One region of the Nitrospirillum amazonense genome, then DNA from elsewhere that is predicted to be linked to it. Evidence: riboswitches for the same ligand, from Rfam matches in the RefSeq annotation. Region 1 holds a riboswitch; the other holds the start of a gene.

Region 1 (5,165 bases):
GGCGGTTCCGCGGCGGAAGATCACGACGCCGCCACGGCGGCGGCCCAGGCCTTGGTGGCCTGGCAGGTGTCCATGGCCCGCCGATAGGCGTCGCGGCCGCTGGTGCGGGCGATGTAGGCGCGCTGCGCCTCGTTGAGGGTGTAGCCGCCGGCCCGCTGGGCGAACTCAAGCGCGTAGGTCACGGAAATGTCGGCCGCCGTGAACGTCTCGCCGGCCATGTAAGGCGCGCGCGCCAGCTGGCGCGTCACCAGCCCCAGCCGGCTCTCGAACACCTCCAGCGCCTTGAGGGCGCCCCAGTTCCGGCGCTCCGCCTCGGGCGCCAGGTTGCGGCTGACGACGACGAAGTACATCGACGCGGCCAGGCCGGCTTCGCCCAGGTGCAGGAATTGCTGATAGGCGGGGAAGGCGGGATCCTGCGCGGCCGGCGCCAGCGGCGTGGGCCCGTACCGCGCGATCAGATATTCCATGATCGCGATGGACTCGACCAGGGTGGCATCGCCGTCCTGGAGCGCCGGGATGAAGCCGGCCGGGTTGATGGCCAGGTACTCCGGATCATTCTCGACGCCGGCGAGCAGATCCACCGGCCTCAGCCGATAGGGCAGCCCCATTTCCTCCAGCAGCCAGACGACGCGAAAGCCCCTTCCTTCGCCGAAGACGGTGATCATCGTCCACGATCCTCCCTATCTGAACCCGTGCCTGTCTGAACCCGTGGCCCGCGCATCAGGACACGGGCCCGGCACAAAGGACAATCCCCACCGGCGGGGTACCGGTGGGGATTGAACGGACGTCGGGATGCTGAACCCGGATGCGCGCCTCAGGGCGTGTGATAAATCTCCGCCCCCTGCGCCAGGAAGGCCTCCGACATCTCGGCCATGCCCTTCTCGGCTTCGACGAAGCTGCCCTCCACGCCGGCCAGGTCGCGCACCTCCTGGCTGATCTTCATGGAGCAGAACTTCGGCCCGCACATGCTGCAGAAGTGCGCCAGCTTGGCGCCGTCGGCGGGCAGGGTCTGGTCGTGGAACTTTTCCGCCGTTTCCGGGTCCAGCGACAGGTTGAACTGGTCGCGCCAGCGGAACTCGAACCGGGCGCGGCTGAGCGCGTCGTCGCGCAGGCGGGCGGCGGGGTGGCCCTTGGCGAGATCCGCCGCGTGCGCCGCCACCTTGTAGGTGACGACACCCACCTTCACGTCGTCGCGGTCGGGCAGGCCCAGATGCTCCTTGGGCGTCACGTAGCAGAGCATGGCGGTGCCGAACCAGCCGATCTGGGCGGCGCCGATGGCGCTGGTGATGTGGTCGTAGCCGGGCGCGATGTCGGTGGTGAGCGGCCCCAGCGTGTAGAACGGCGCCTCGCCGCACCACTGCAGCTGCAGGTCCATGTTCTCCTTGATCTTGTGCATGGGCACATGGCCCGGGCCCTCGATCATCACCTGCACGTCGTGCTTCCAGGCGATCTGCGTCAGCTCACCCAGTGTCTTCAGCTCGGCGAACTGGGCGGCGTCGTTGGCATCCGCGATGCTGCCGGGGCGCAGGCCGTCGCCCAGCGAGAAGGCCACGTCATAGGCCTTCATGATCTCGCAGATTTCCTCGAAGCGGGTGTAGAGGAAGTTCTCCTTGTGGTGCGCCAGGCACCACTTGGCCATGATGGACCCGCCGCGCGAGACGATGCCGGTGACGCGCTTGGCCGTCAGGGGGATGTGGGCCAGGCGCACGCCGGCATGGATGGTGAAATAGTCCACGCCCTGCTCGCACTGCTCGATCAGGGTGTCGCGGAACACCTCCCACGTCAGGTCCTCGGCCTTGCCGTTCACCTTCTCCAGCGCCTGGTAGATGGGAACGGTGCCGATGGGCACGGGGCTGTTGCGGATAATCCATTCGCGGATGGTGTGGATGTTGCGGCCGGTGGACAGGTCCATGACCGTGTCGGCCCCCCAGCGGATGGCCCACACCAGCTTGTCCACTTCTTCCGCGACGCTGGAGGTGACGGCGGAATTGCCGATGTTGGCGTTGATCTTGACCAGGAAGTTGCGGCCGATGGCCATCGGCTCCGATTCCGGGTGGTTGATGTTGTTGGGGATGATGGCGCGACCGCGCGCGATCTCATCCCGCACGAACTCCGGCGTCACGAAGTCCGGGATGGATGCCCCGAAGCTTTCGCCGTCGCGCTCCAGCTGTTCCTTCAGCGCCTGGCGGCCCAGGTTCTCGCGGATGGCGACGTATTCCATCTCCGGCGTCACGATGCCGGCGCGGGCGTAGGCCAGCTGCGTCACCGCCCTGACAACACCCCCGGGGCCATCCTTGGCGCGCAGGGGCAGGCGGCCGGCGCGGTCGAACACCGGCACGGGGCTGCTCTCGCCTTCCTTCAGGCCGTTGTCCACCGCCTTGATGGCGCGGCCCTCATAACGCTCCACATCGCCCCGGCCCTCGACCCAGGGGCGGCGCAGCTCCGCCAGGCCCAGGCGGATGTCGGTGGTCACGGCCGGGTCGGTGTAGGGGCCGGACGGGTCGTAGACGCGCACCGGCGGTTCATTGGCGCTGGGGCTCAGGTCGATCTCGCGCATGGCCACGCGCAGGTCGGGGTGCAGGGTGCCCGGGATGTGGACCTTGCGGGAGGCGGGCAGGGGCCCGGTGGTGACGGTGAAGCCGTCGTTCGCCGGAATCGCGGCCGGGGTCAGGGTATCGGGCATAGGGTCGTGCTCCTCCGTAGTCCGGCGCCCTTGGCTCTCTGGCCGCTGATGCGTCCGGCACGTCACATGTCGCCAACCCGGGGCAACGACGATGAGGGGGAGGAAGGCGGCCGCTGCAGTCGCGGCCTACAGGGCGGATGCGCGTGTGATCCCGTTGGCGGGTAGATACGCGAAGGCCCCTGTTCCCATCCCTACGCCGGTACGATCCGGATCAGGTTCAAAGGGTCCCCGCGTCTCTCCGCGGATCTCAGCGCCCTCCGGCGCACCCCTGGAACGAAGGCCGCACTGTGCGCGCCCGAGGGCGCAGGTGTCAATGGGGAGGGAAATGGGGTGGTGGGGGAATGGTTGGGCGACGCTCAGTTCTACCGATGGGTTCGCCTCAGTAAATTTGGACGGAGGAGACGGTCTTGATGCTGGGGTGACCGACGCGCACATGGTCGATGACGTAGCCGGCCACGGGCGTCAGTGTGTCGCCTTGCCCCCGCCAGACGCCCAAGATCATGGCGCCCACCCGCCAGCCCACGGTGCCGGGTGCGATGCGCACGGTCAGCGGTCCGTCCGGGCTTTGCCAGGTCATCAATGGCGACGACATCTCGAACGCCGAGAAGCCGCGATAATGCCAACCGGGAAAGTTCGGCATTCGAAAGGTCGCGTCCAATGGTTCATCCATCTCCTGTGGGGTCAGGTCTGGCAAGGTGGGGTAAGCGGGCCCACCAGCCGGATGAAAAGGACCCGCCTCTACCCATGGGCTGGCGCCCACCGTGGCCGCCCAACCGGGGGCCGCTTGCCGCAGGGCTTGGCAGACGGGCGCGCTGGCATTGCAGGTGCCTTCGCCCAGACGGTAGGCGGCTTGGTAGGTCACCTCGAGGTTGCAGGAGTCGCCCCAGCGGTCTTTCCTGGCCAGGCGGATGAACAGGGTTGAGCGCTCAGGTCCGGCCTTGGCCCGGATACTGTCCGCGTTCTGGGTGAAGAACAGAGGCTGTCCGCTGCCGTCCGTGCCGAAGCCGACGGTTTCCGTCCAGCAATAGGGCTGGGCGTGGTTTTCCGGCGGCGGCAGGGCGGGACCGGCTTTCCCGCTGGCGTCCAAGGGAAAGGCGGTGACGCTGACGCAATCGGCCGTGCCCCCCGTTGCCGTCACCGCCACGTGCGAGGACCCGAAGGGAACGATGGCTATGGCGTCGCCCCGCCGATTGATTGCCGCCGCCGGCAGCCGATGACGCCAAGTGGGGTCCAGTTTTTCCTCAGGCGCCGGAACCACGAGCCCGGCGGCGATCATCTGCCGATCCAGGGGAATTTGAAGCGGCGCATCGTCAGCGGTGCGGGCCAGGGTCAGCGTCATCGAAGCGCGAGGGCAAAACGACGGGTCACCTTCCCCTTTGCTCAGGGCCGTCAGCGCCGCCTGGCGTAGGGTCATCGTTTGGGACAGGCATTCCTCCTCCGTCGGCCACCCGACCGTCAGGGGCGACGTCGGCCTGGCGGGCCCTTGGCACAGGCGGTCCCGTGTAGCCAGCCATCGGCGCTGTTCGCCGACCAGTGCCGCCACATCCGTGCCGGCCTGAGTCAACACTTGCCTGTAAAGCCGCGCGACCTCCCTATCCTGGTCCGCCAGCTTCGGATCAGCGCAAATCGCGCGCTCGGTCGCCGTCTTGGCGGCAGCGCAGTCAAAGCCGGGGCCGGCGGCCTGCGCAATGCTGGAAAGAAACAGCGCGGCGGTGATCAGGGCGGGAAGGCGGTTCACGGCGGTAGGCAACCGGTGGTGGAGGTTGCCGACAGAATTAAACATCTTTGCCAGGAACGCCATAGGTGCTGACGGCGGGCCTCAGGGCCGGGCCGCCATCGTCACCGCCGGCACGCCCACCCGCACCTGGTTGATGGTGTAGGCCGCCACCGGGGTCAGGGTGTCGCCCTCCCGCCGCCAGGCGCCCAGGATCATGGGGCCGGGGCGCCAGTTCAGCATGCCGGGCGACAGGCGCAGGATCAGGGGGCCGCCGGGGCTCTGCCAGTGCAGGACGGGCGCCTCCTCCTCGAAGTTGGGCAGGCCGGTGTAGGTCCAGCCCTTGACGCTGGGGATGGTCAGGAAGGCGGGGACGAAGGGGCCGGTGTAGGGGGCCAGGCCGTCCAGGGCGGGATAGTCGGGGCGGCCGGGCGGGTGGTCGGCACCGATGGACCAGGGGCTGGCGGCCAGGGCGGTGGCCCAGCGCGGGGTGGCCTCGGCCAGGGCCTTGCAGGTCGCGGCGTCGGCGGCGCAGCGGCCGTCGCCCAGGCGGAACTCGGTCTGGTAGGTCGCCTCGATGCGGCAGGCCGCCCCCCAGCGGTCGCGATGCACGGGGTGGATGCGGACCTCGGCATGGCTGGGACGGGCCATGGGCCGGCTGGGGCCGGAATCCTGGGCGAAGAAGACCGCGGCGCCGGTGGCGTCCTGGCCGAAGCCGGCGCTTTCCGACCAGCAATAGGCCGGCTTGTCCGCCGGGCGGGCCTCGGG
Region 2 (5,165 bases), on a different contig from region 1:
CGCTTCGGGATGCGGCCGGCCAGGCGGGCAAGGCGACCTGCGATGACGGCGTGGCCCATGGCGGCCGCCATGCGCACCGGGTCCTTGCTCTTGGACACGGCGGTGTTCAGCAGCACGGCGTCGCAGCCCAGTTCCATAGCCAGGGCGGCGTCAGAGGCGGTGCCGATGCCGGCGTCCAGGATGACCGGCACCGTGCTGCGCGCGCATATCATTTCGATATTGTAAGGATTGAGGATTCCCAGCCCCGTGCCGATGGGCGCCCCCAGGGGCATGACGGCGGCGCAGCCGACGTCGGCCAGACGGCGACAGACGATGGGGTCGTCGGTGCAATAGGGCAGGACGGTGAAACCGTCGTCCACAAGCTGGGCGGCAGCGGTCACCAACTGCTCCACATCCGGGTACAGCGTCTCGCGGTCGCCGATCAGTTCCAGCTTGATCCAGCTGGTGTCCAGCGCCTCGCGCGCCAGCTGGGCGGTCAGCACGGCGTCCTTCACCGTGGCGCAGCCGGCGGTGTTGGGCAGCAGCCAGGCCCTGTCGCGCACGAGGTCCAGGATGCCCTCGGCCCCGCCCTCCATATCCACCCGGCGGATGGAGACGGTGACCACTTCAGCGCCCGACGCCGCCAAGCTGTCCAGGAACACCTGCTGGTTGGGATAGCCCGCCGTGCCCAAGAACAGGCGGGAGGTGAACGCCTTGCCGGCGATGCGGAACAGGTCTTCAGCCACCTTGCAGCACCTTCACGATTTCGATGGCGTCGCCGTCGGCGACGGCACGCTCCGCCCAGCGGGCACGCGGCACCACGGTGCCGTTGATGGCCACGGCGATGCCGCGGGAATCCGGCCCCACCCCCGCCTCGCCCAACAGGGCCGGCAGGTCCAGGCCGTCCGCATGGTCGCGGGCCTTGCCGTTCACGGTGATCATGCACGCCTCACGTCAAGCTCAGTTCGCTGGCCAAATCGCCCGATGCCGAAGGGCGCCAGCAGCGGGTCCACCCGGCCGGTCAGGATGTGGTCGGCGACCAGGTCGGCCGTGCCGGGCGTCAGCAGGATGCCGTTGCGGTGGTGGCCGGTGGCCATGACCAGGCCGGCGACCTCGGGCACGGGCCCCAGGATGGGGGCGTCGTCGCGGCTGCCGGGGCGGTGGCCCACCCACATCTCCTCGATGGGCAGTTCCTCCACCCCGGGCAGGGCCCGCCACGCGGCCTCCAGCAGGGCCAGCACGCCGCCGGCCGTCAGATGGTCGTCCCAGCCCTTGTCCTCGGTCGTGGCGCCCACGATCAGGCGCCCGTCCAGACGGGGCACCAGATAGCATTTGGGCGGCCACACCACATGGCGCAACAGCGGCTGGGCCGGGTCCATGCGCAGGGCCAGCATCTGGCCCTTCACCGGCCGCACCGGCGGCACCGCGCCTTCCGGCAGGCCTGGCAACTGGCGCGACCAGGCGCCGGCCGCCAGCGCCACCACGTCGGCGGGCTTCAGCGCGCCATCCACCACCACGCCATCGGTGCGGCCCGCCGTCAGCGACAGCGCCTCCACGGCCGCGCCCTCGTGCAGGCGGGCGCCCGCCTTCAATGCCGCGGCCTTCAGCGCCACGGCCAGCTTGCGGTTGTCCACCTGGCCGTCATCGGCGCCCAGCACGCCGGCGGCGGCGCGGGGGTTCAGCCACGGCTCACGCTCCTTCACCTGCGCGCCATTCAGCCAGGCGACATTGAGGCCCAAGGACCGCTGGAACTCGAAGCCGCTGCGCAGCACCTCCACATCGTCGCGAGTCAGGGCCACCTGCACCGTGCCGTCCGTGCGCAGGTCGACGGGCAGGCCGCTGTAAGCCTCCAGCTCGGCGGCGAAGGCGGGCCAGCGGCGCTGGCTGTCCAGGGTCAGGGGCAGCAGCGCCTGCTCCCCCGGTTCCGTCTCCACGGCGGCCGCCAGCATACCGGCGGCGGCATGGGTGGCACCCCGGCCAGCGGTCCCCCGATCATAGATGTCGACCGCGCAGCCGGCGGCGGCCAGGCGCCAGGCGATTGACAGGCCGATGCAGCCGGCACCGATGACGACCACCCGGGGGGCGACGGACGGCTTGGCAAATGAATGGCCCGAAGGCGGATGATAGGTCACGGTCTCGCGATCTCCCTTCGCCGGCATGATCCGGAGCAGGTTCCATGGGTCTGATCTCAGCCGCGGGCCCGGTGGTCAGGCGGGCGGCACCCCAGTCGATGGCGGGAACGATGGCGGACGGGGCGTCCGAATTCAAGGGTCTTGCCGTCATGGCTGGGTGACAGGGCGGCGTTCGACATCCCCCGTCCGGGCGCGCCGATGCGCCGTCGGCCTACCCCATCAGGGATTTGACAAGTAGGCCGATTGTCTGGACTCTGCGAACCTTAGGGGTCCAGCTACCAAGGTCTGCTCATGTTTGCCGCCATCGGCCTGCTCGGCGTGTTCATCTGCGTGTTCGGGTCGTTCATGATTTTCGGCGGCAAGATCGGCATCATCCTTGAGGCCCTGCCTGGCGAATTCATGACCATCGGCGGCGCCGCCATCTGCGGCTTCATGGTGGCGAACAGCACCCACACCATCAAGCAGGCGCTGGGTGCGGTGAAGCGCATCTTCCCCGGCGCGAAGTTCCACAAAAAGGAATACATGGAGCTGCTGTCGCTGCTCTATCAAATCCTGAAGACGATGAAGACCAAGGGCGTGCTGGCCATCGAGCAGCACATCGAAAAGCCCCTGGAAAGCAACATCTTCAACGCCTACCCCTCGATCATGAAGGATCCGTTCACGGTCAAGTTCATCGCGGACTACCTGCGCATGTTCTCCATCGGCGTGGACAACCCGCATGAACTTGAGGCGCTGATGGAGCAGGAGATCGACAAGGCCAAGCACGAGGACCTGCACTCCAGCCACGCCTTCCAGACCATGGCCGACGCCATGCCCGCCCTGGGCATCGTGGCCGCCGTGCTGGGCGTCATCAAGACCATGGCGTCCATCACCGAGCCGCCCGAGGTGCTGGGCAAGCTGATCGGTGGCGCCCTGGTCGGCACCTTCATGGGTATCTTCCTGTCCTACTGCATCATCGCCCCCATCGCCTCGCGGCTGAAGGGCGTGGCGGAGGAGGAGAACCAGTTCTACCACGTCATCCGGGCGGCCATCACATCCCACCTGGCGGGCTACGCGCCCCAGGTGTCCATCGAGGCGGCACGAAAAAAGGTGCCGACGGAGTACATGCCCGACTTCAACGAGTTGGAAGAGGCGCTGTCGGCGATTAATTGACGCCGGCAGGCGGCGGGCGCCCCCCATCCCAAAGTTTAGGTCAAGGCGGGCGCGAGCGTGCCAGAGCCCGGCCATGCACCCGCAACCCAGCCATGCCGCACTGCAACCCCGATTCGGTCTTAATGCGATTGACCTGGGGCGCCGGAGAGGCCAACTACGGTGCCATGCGAATAGAGCGTCATCCCATCGGCCCGGCATGCATCACGACAGCCGCCCACGCCTGACGCTTTGCCATGGCCGCCTGTTCCTGGGCGGCCATTTTCACGAGGCAGCATCCATCGCGCCTTGCCAACGGCGCCGTCCCCTGGGGAACGGCGACGGGCGGGTGTCGGGCCGCCGAAACAACATAGGAGACGTAATTTGACCGATCAGCCGCTCGCTGGAAAAGCCGTTGCCATCCTCATCGCCAACGGCTTCGAAGAAGTGGAAATGACCGAAGCCCAGCGCGCCCTACTGCGCGCCGGCGCCGCGCCCAAGATCATCTCGCCCGAGCAGGGTCTCGTGAACGGCTGGCACGGTACGTCCTGGGGCCACTACTTCCCCACGGACAAGCAGATTGGCGAGGTGCTGGCCGCCGACTTCGACCTGCTGGTCCTGCCGGGCGGTGAGCGCAGCGTGACCAAGCTGGCCGCTAACCCGCACACCCGTCGCATCATCGGCAGCTTCATGGACGCCGGCAAGGGCGTCGCCGCCATCAACCACGGCGTCCAGCTGCTGGCCGTGGCCCAGCGTCTGAAGGGCCGCACCGTGACCGGCAACGAGGCGATCCGCGAGACCGTCGAGGCCGCCGGCGCCACCTGGGTGGCCGAGGAAGGCCAGAACATGAACATCGACCGCCAGCTGCTGACCGCCCGCGGTCCGGAAGAGGTGGTGCCGGAGTTCATCGAGACCATGCTGCGCGTCTTCGCCGACGCCATCGAGTACCGCCGTCAGCTGCTGGCCGAGAAGGCCGCCGCCGCCTGATCAGGCCGGCATACGGAATGAAAAAAGGGCGCGTGGCATCCAGCTTCGCGCCCTTTTTGTTTATCCAGATGAGGCGCTCACCCCCGCCGGTATTCCACCACCGTCCAGGTGAACAGGCCCAGCAGGACCAGGGCGCCGGCCTGGTGGGTAGCGGCCACGTGCACCGGCACGAACATCAGCAGGGTGCTGATGCCCAGGCTGATCTGCACCAGCACCATCGCGGCCACGGCGATGGCCAACGTCCGCACCCGGCCCTGGACGTCAGCACGCAGGGCGCGGAAGGCGTAGGACCAGACCACCAGGCCGGTCAGGATGGCCAGCCAGCGGTGGGTGAACTGCACCGCCGCCGTGTTCTCCAGGATGTTCAGCCAGATGGGGCTGAGGTTCCACATCTCCTCCGGCGCGAAGGTGCCGTTCATCAGCGGCCAGGTGTTGTAGGCCTGGCCCGCGTCCAGCCCGGCGGTGAAGGCACCCCACACCATGGTGGTGGCGACCAGGGCCATGGCAATACCGGCGTGGCGGCGCAAACTGCCGCGCGCCCGGTGCAGGCTGCCACTGGCGGCAGGGAACAGCAGCGGCAGGGCCGTGGCCAGCATGGCGACATAGATCAGCACCGCCAGCGACAGGTGGGCCGCCAGGCGGTAGTGGCTGACATCGGGCCGGTTCACCAGGCCGCTCTTGACCATGTACCAGCCCAAGGCGCCCTGCAGCCCGCCCAGAACGAACAGGCCGGCCAGGCGCGGCACCAGGCTGCGCGGCACGCGGCGGGTGGCGAGAAAGACCAGGAAGGGCAACAGGAAGACGAGGCCGATCAGGCGCCCCACCAGGCGGTGGAACCACTCCCAAAAGAAGATGCCCTTGAACTGCGCCAGGTCCATGCCGCTGTGCTTCAGCGCGAATTCCGGCGTGGCCTGGTACTTGGCGAACTCCTCCGCCCAG

What was found. Region 1 has a riboswitch for thiamine pyrophosphate ahead of thiC (phosphomethylpyrimidine synthase ThiC). Riboswitches for the same ligand answer to the same signal wherever they lie in the genome.
Region 2: linked by a shared signal. The riboswitch ahead of thiO (glycine oxidase ThiO) and the one ahead of thiC (phosphomethylpyrimidine synthase ThiC) in region 1 are both predicted to bind thiamine pyrophosphate.

Annotation. Positions count from the first base shown of each region.
Region 1 is NZ_JARPAF010000004.1:528,905-534,069, forward strand. Features, by position in the region: gene P5F91_RS23170 (glutathione S-transferase family protein) at 21-665, opposite strand; gene thiC (phosphomethylpyrimidine synthase ThiC) at 815-2,683, opposite strand; TPP riboswitch at 2,853-2,963, opposite strand; gene P5F91_RS23180 (lysozyme inhibitor LprI family protein) at 3,063-4,484, opposite strand; gene P5F91_RS23185 (lysozyme inhibitor LprI family protein) at 4,503-5,165, opposite strand, start outside.
Region 2 is NZ_JARPAF010000002.1:61,277-66,441, forward strand. Features, by position in the region: gene thiG (thiazole synthase) at 1-725, opposite strand, end outside; gene thiS (sulfur carrier protein ThiS) at 718-921, opposite strand; gene thiO (glycine oxidase ThiO) at 918-2,138, opposite strand; TPP riboswitch at 2,106-2,215, opposite strand; gene motA (flagellar motor stator protein MotA) at 2,403-3,263, shown strand; gene P5F91_RS06310 (DJ-1/PfpI family protein) at 3,624-4,226, shown strand; gene P5F91_RS06315 (COX15/CtaA family protein) at 4,304-5,165, opposite strand, start outside.